2 regions of the Pseudomonas sp. P110(2024) genome follow, and region 2 is predicted to be linked to the other one. Evidence: predicted binding sites of a transcription regulator. Region 2 holds the regulator's gene; the other holds the start of a gene.
What was found. Region 2 encodes sigma-54, which starts transcription at its own class of promoters, with help from an activator protein. Its sites were predicted from a motif close to ANTGGCATNNANNTTGCTNT; they were not measured.

Region 1 (3,362 bases), on a different contig from region 2:
CAGGTTGGCGCCGTTGGCGTTGACCACGTAGCCTTCCTTGTCGCTGTAGAAGGCGCCGGAGCGGGTGTAAATCCGCGAGCCGTTGTCATTCAGGGCAAAGAAGCCGTTGCCGTCGATGGCCATGTCCAGCGCCTGGCCGGTGCCATTGATGTTGCCCGGGTTGAACATCTGCGAGACCGCCATGGTCTTCACGCCGCTGCCCACCTGGGTCTTGCCGCCGGCGGTGCCACGGATGGACTGCGAATACTGGTCGCCGAACTCGGCGCGCGACGATTTGAAACCGGTGGTGGCGACGTTGGCAATGTTGTTGCCGGTAACGTTCAGAGCCTTGTTCGCCGCGTAGAGACCGCTAAGGCCGATATTGAAAGACATTTACTCGCTCCTTGTGCCGATGCTGCGGCGTTAGATTCCGATGGTGGTTACTTTGGAGATGCCGACTTTGCCGATACCGGCCAGGTCGAGCATCATCTCGCTGCCGTTCTGGAAGCTGACACTGTTGACCTTGGCCGGCAGCAGCGTGGCCAGCGTCTTGGCCTTGCCGTCGACCTTGGTCTCGGCACTGAAGGTATAGGTGCCCGGCTCGACCGCCTCGCCCTTCTCGTTCTTGCCGTCCCAGATGAAGTCGGCGGTACCGGCCTTGCGCGCCCCCAGGTCGATGGTCTTGACCACGTTGCCATCCTTGTCCTTGATGCTGACCTTGCCCTCGGTGATGTTCGACGGCACCACGACCTGGCCATTGAAGCTCTTGGTGGTGTCGACCACCGCCTTGTCGCTCGCCACGATCACCGAGCGACCGACCAGCGAAGTGGCCTGCAGCGCCTGGGACGAACCAATGCCGGTGAGGATGCCGTCGACCGACTCCTTCAGCGACTGGATGCCCTCGAGGCTGCTGAACTGGGCCAACTGCGCGACGAATTCGCCGTTGTCCTGGGGATCCAGCGGGTTCTGGTTCTTCATCTGCGTCACCAGCAACTGCAGGAACGCATCCTTGCCCAGCGCGCTGCCGGCCTGCCCGGTGTTGCTCTTGTTGGCAGGCTTCTGCAGCGAATCCAGATAGCCGCTGCCGACCTTGGTATCGGTATTGGTGGTAGTCATTACGGCTCCCTGCTTACTGACCCAGGGTCAGCACTTTCTGCATCATGTTCTTGGCGGTGTTCATCAGTTCGGCGTTGGTCTGGAACGCGCGACTGGCGGAGATCATGTCGGCCATCTCCTCGACCACGTTGACGTTCGGGTAGTAGACGTAGCCGTCCTTGTTCGCCGCCGGGTGGTTCGGCTCGTAGCGGGCCTCGAGGTTGCTCTGGTCCTCGATGATGCCCTTGACCTGAACGCCCTGCCCCGCCTCGCCCTGATCCTCGAACAGCGACTGGCCCGCGCCGCTCTGGGCCTGCTGGAAGGTGGTGGCGAATACCGGGTGGCGGGCGCGGTAGGTCTGGTCGATGCTCGAGGACACCGTCTCGGCGTTGGCGATGTTCGAAGCGACGGTGTTCAGGCGCGTATTCTGCGCGCTCATGCCGCTACCGGCGATGTTGAAGACACTGGCAAGGGACATGGTCACTCTCCGCGCAGGGCCGATACCAGCCCTTTGAATTTACTGTTGAGCAGGGTGAAGCTGGCCTGGAAGCCAACGGCGTTTTCGGTGTAGTTCGATTGCTCGATCTGCGCGTCCACGGTGTTCTGGTCGATCGACGGCTGCATCGGGGTGCGGTACTGCAACGTGTCGTCCATCATCGCCAGGCCTTCGGCCTCGATGTGACGGCTGTTGGTGCGGTCCAGGGCGATACGTCCGTTCTGCTGTTTATCGGCCTCGGCGGCGAGCACCGAAGAGAAGTCCATGTCACGCGCCTTGTAGTTGGGCGTGTCGGCGTTGGCGATGTTGTTGGCCAGCACCTCGGCACGCTGGGCGCGAAAGCCCAGCGCCTTTTCGTGGATGCCGAGCGCTTTGTCGAAGCTGATGCTCATATCGGGGAAACCTTCGGAGGTTGACCAGAGTTTCGTTGGCTTAGGCTTTAGCAAGGGCTGTGCCAACCATCAAAACCCTCGTAAATAGGGGGCCAGCCGATCAAATAGGCGATGGCGCTGCCAGAAAAGCGGCAAGGCGCTTCCGCTTTGCGCGCATCAAGCGGCAATTGCCAGGCGGCAAAAGCGGCAAAACAAAAAATTGACGTCAAGGGCTATCCCCCGCCGACCGGCAACCTCAAACTCAAGACCACGCCCTGACAACAGGAACAAAAAAGGCCGGTGTCGCAAGACACCGGCCTTTTTTGCCCGACCTTACTTGGCCTGGTAAATGATCCCTGGACTGCACTGGACCATCTGATAGTGGTCCGGCAACCCGTTGAGCGCCTCGGACGCGCCAAGGAACAGGTAGCCACCAGGCTTGAGCGTGCTGTGAATGCGCATGAGGATGTCCTTCTTGACCTGAGCCGAGAAGTAGATCAGCACGTTGCGGCAGAACACAATGTCGAATTTGCCCAGCGGCGCATAGCTGTCGAGCAGGTTGTACGAACGGAACTCGACGCGACTGCGGATCGGCGGCTTGACCGCCCAGCGCCCCGGCCCCTTGGGGTCGAAGTAGCGCTGCAGGCGCTCCTGGGACAGGCCACGGGCAATGGCCAGGCTGTCGTACTCGCCAGTCTTGCAGTTGTTGAGCATGGCGCCGGACAGGTCGGTGGCAACAATCTGCGCGCCCATCTTCAACTGGCCGAGGTTGGTGCGCTCGAACTCGTCGATCGACATCGAGATCGAATACGGCTCCTGCCCCGACGAACAGGCCGCCGACCAGATGCGCAGCCGCTGGCCCGGATTGTTCTTGATGAACTCCGGGATCACCTTGCTCTTGAGCACTTCGAACGGGTAGGTGTCGCGAAACCACAGCGTCTCGTTGGTGGTCATGGCATCGACCACCTGCTCGCGCAAACCACTGCGTGGCTGGGTCTGGATGCGCTGCACCAATTCGCCCAGCGACTTGATGCCCTGTTGCTCCATCAGCTTGTTGAGACGGCTGGAGACCAGGTACTGCTTATTCTCGCCCAGCAGGATGCCACAGGCTTTCTCCAGGAAGACCCGGAACTGTTCGAAATCCAAATTACCCGTAGACAATGCTGCCGCCTCTTCTTAAATCGCTAGCGCCGGGGACGAGCCCCGGCCGTTTCAATGACTCGCCTTGATCCGATCGACCACGCGCTGGGCAAGATCGTCCGGCCTGAACTTGGCCAGGAAGTCATCAGCACCGACCTTCTTGACCATCGCCTGGTTGAATACCCCGGACAGCGAAGTATGCAGGCAGATGTGCAGCTTTTGCATACGCGGATCGCTGCGGATCTCCGCCGTGAGGGTATAGCCGTCCATTTCCGGCATTT
Region 2 (3,362 bases):
AGTAAATGGCAACCCTCAAAGCCCAGCACCTGGCCAAGAGCTACAAGGGCCGGCAGGTCGTTCGCGACGTCAGCCTGTCCATCGACAGCGGCCAGATCGTCGGCCTGCTAGGCCCCAACGGCGCCGGCAAGACCACCTGTTTCTACATGATCGTCGGCCTGGTCCAGGCCGACCAAGGTCGCGTGCTGATCGACAGCCTCGACGTCAGCCACCAACCCATGCACGGGCGCGCCCAGGCCGGTATCGGCTACCTGCCGCAGGAAGCCTCGATCTTCCGCAAGCTGTCGGTGGCCGACAACATCATGGCCATCCTCGAGACACGCAAGGACCTCGACCGTGACGGTCGGCGCAAGGAGCTGGAAAGCCTGCTGCAGGAGTTCCACATCAGCCATATCCGCGACAACCTCGGCATGAGCCTCTCCGGCGGCGAACGCCGCCGCGTCGAGATCGCCCGTGCCCTGGCCACCGCGCCCAAGTTCATCCTGCTGGACGAACCTTTTGCCGGTGTCGACCCGATCTCTGTCGGCGACATCAAGCAGATCATCCACCACCTCAAGAACAAGGGTATCGGCGTACTGATCACCGACCACAACGTTCGCGAGACCCTGGACATCTGCGAGACCGCCTACATCGTCAACGATGGCCAGCTGATCGCCGAAGGCGACGCCGAGACCATCCTGGCCAACCAGCTGGTCAAGGAAGTATACCTGGGGCACGAGTTCCGACTCTGACCCTGGCCTGCCCGGAGCACTGGCGCAGGCGCCTGTTCGAGGCTTAAGTTGTTACAGTGCTCTAGGCAAACGCTGCAATTTCAGGCATATAACTTGCTTAAAATCGGCGCCCAGGCGCCCTCCGTGTAGTGGATGGCGCATGCGCGCCGGCAACAAGGTATCAAGCCCCAGCCATGAAACCATCGCTCGTCCTAAAAATGGGCCAGCAACTGACGATGACCCCGCAGTTGCAACAGGCCATCCGTCTGCTTCAGCTCTCCACCCTGGACCTCCAGCAGGAAATCCAGGAAGCGCTGGAGTCCAATCCGATGCTCGAACGTCAGGAAGACGGCGAGGACTTCGACAACAGCGACCCGATGGCGGACAACGCCGAGAACAAGCCGGCCGCCGAAGTCCAGGACAACAGCTTCCAGGAAACCAGTACCAGCAGCACCGCGGAAAACCTCGAAGACGGCGAATGGGCCGAGCGCATCCCCAACGAACTGCCGGTCGACACCGCCTGGGAGGACATCTACCAGACCAGCGCCAGTAGCCTGCCGAGCAATGATGACGACGAGTGGGACTTCACCACCCGCACCTCGGTCGGCGAGAGCCTGCAGAGTCACCTGCTGTGGCAGCTCAACCTGGCGCCGATGTCCGACACCGACCGCCTGATCGCCGTCACCCTGATCGACAGCATCAACGGCCAGGGCTACCTGGAGGACTCCCTCGAAGAAATCTGCGCAGGCTTCGACCCGGAACTCGACATCGAGCTGGACGAGGTCGAGGCGGTGCTGCACCGCATCCAGCAGTTCGAACCCGCCGGCATCGGCGCCCGCTCCCTGGGCGAATGCCTGCTGCTGCAACTGCGCCAACTGCCGGCCTCGACGCCTTGGATGGGTGAGGCCCAGCGCCTGGTCACCGACTTCATCGACCTGCTCGGCAGCCGCGACTACAGCCAGCTGATGCGCCGCATGAAGCTCAAGGAAGACGAGCTGCGCCAGGTCATCGAACTGGTGCAGACCCTCAACCCGCGCCCCGGCTCGCAGATCGAGTCCAGCGAGCCCGAGTACGTCGTGCCCGACGTCATCGTGCGCAAGGACAGCGAGCGCTGGCTGGTCGAGCTCAACCAGGAAGCGGTACCGCGCCTGCGGGTCAACCCGCAGTACGCCGGCTTCGTTCGCCGCGCCGACACCAGCGCCGACAACACCTTCATGCGCAACCAGCTGCAGGAAGCGCGCTGGTTCATCAAGAGCCTGCAGAGCCGCAACGAGACGCTGATGAAGGTGGCGACACAGATCGTCGAGCACCAGCGCGGCTTCCTCGACCATGGCGACGAGGCCATGAAGCCGCTGGTGCTGCACGATATCGCCGAGGCGGTGGGCATGCACGAGTCGACCATTTCCCGGGTGACCACGCAGAAATACATGCACACCCCGCGCGGCATCTACGAACTGAAATACTTTTTCTCCAGCCACGTGAGCACCGCCGAAGGCGGCGAATGCTCGTCCACGGCGATTCGCGCGATCATCAAGAAACTGGTGGCGGCGGAAAATCAGAAAAAGCCATTGAGTGACAGCAAGATCGCTGGTTTACTGGAGGCACAAGGCATCCAGGTAGCCCGTCGCACCGTCGCCAAGTACCGCGAATCGTTGGGCATCGCCCCATCAAGCGAGCGCAAGCGACTGATGTAGCCCCAGGATGTGCCACAGCGTTTCAGTGGCAGGTGCAAGACCTGCCTCTTTATGCACGGGCAACAAAGGAGAAGCTGTATGCAAGTCAACATCAGTGGACAGCATGTAGAAGTCACCCAACCACTGCGCGATTACGTGCTCGAGAAGCTCGCCCGCGTGGAGGGTCATTTCGACAAGATCACCAATGCGACGGTGATCATGAAGGTCGAGAAGCTGCAGCAGAAGGTGGAAGCCACACTCCAGATTCCCGGTGGCGAAGTCGTCGCCAACGCCGAACACCAAGACATGTACGCGGCGATCGACGCCCTGGCCGACAAACTCGATCGCCAACTGAAAAAACACAAGGAAAAACAGCAAAGCCTGCTGCAAGGCGCAGCCGCCCGCTGATCCCCCTCATCCATGATCCGACTTGAAACCATCCTGACCCCCGGCCGTTCACTCGTGAACGTGCCGGGCGGCAGCAAGAAGCGCGCCCTGGAAAAGGTCGCCACCCTGATCGCCGAGCAAGTACCCGAGCTGGAGATGCAAGATGTCTTCGACAAGCTCATCGCTCGGGAAAAACTCGGCTCCACCGGTTTTGGCAATGGCATCGCCATTCCGCACTGCCGGCTTGTGGGTTGCAGCGCGCCAGTAAGCGCCCTGCTGCACCTGGATGCCCCCATTGATTATGACGCCATCGATGGTGCCCCGGTCGACCTGCTGTTCGTCCTGCTGGTCCCGGAAGCTGCCACCGATGCCCACCTTGAACTGCTGCGTCAGATCGCCAGCATGCTAGATCGCAAGGAGGTCCGCGATCGCCTACGTGCCGCCGACAGCAGCGAGACCCTTTACCAGGTCGTCCTGGACGTACAGAACGAGCACTGAACATGCGCCTGATCATCGTCAGCGGCCGCTCCGGCTCCGGTAAGAGTACCGCCCTCGACGTGCTGGAAGACAACGGCTACTACTGCATCGACAA

Region 1: the regulator sigma-54 is predicted to act here: its motif matches at 2,010-2,029, upstream of flgB (flagellar basal body rod protein FlgB).

What each region holds. Positions count from the first base shown of each region.
Region 1 is NZ_JBLIYT010000013.1:126,688-130,049, reverse strand. It holds gene flgE (flagellar hook protein FlgE) at 1-372, opposite strand, end outside; gene flgD (flagellar hook assembly protein FlgD) at 403-1,095, opposite strand; gene flgC (flagellar basal body rod protein FlgC) at 1,109-1,552, opposite strand; gene flgB (flagellar basal body rod protein FlgB) at 1,555-1,962, opposite strand; gene AC25ND_RS20805 (hypothetical protein) at 2,074-2,220, shown strand; gene cheR (protein-glutamate O-methyltransferase CheR) at 2,275-3,102, opposite strand; gene AC25ND_RS20795 (chemotaxis protein CheV) at 3,154-3,362, opposite strand, start outside.
Region 2 is NZ_JBLIYT010000006.1:11,106-14,467, forward strand. It holds gene lptA (lipopolysaccharide transport periplasmic protein LptA) at 1-5, shown strand, start outside; gene lptB (LPS export ABC transporter ATP-binding protein) at 6-731, shown strand; gene AC25ND_RS10670 (RNA polymerase factor sigma-54) at 905-2,404, shown strand; gene hpf (ribosome hibernation-promoting factor, HPF/YfiA family) at 2,483-2,791, shown strand; gene ptsN (PTS IIA-like nitrogen regulatory protein PtsN) at 2,804-3,268, shown strand; gene rapZ (RNase adapter RapZ) at 3,271-3,362, shown strand, end outside.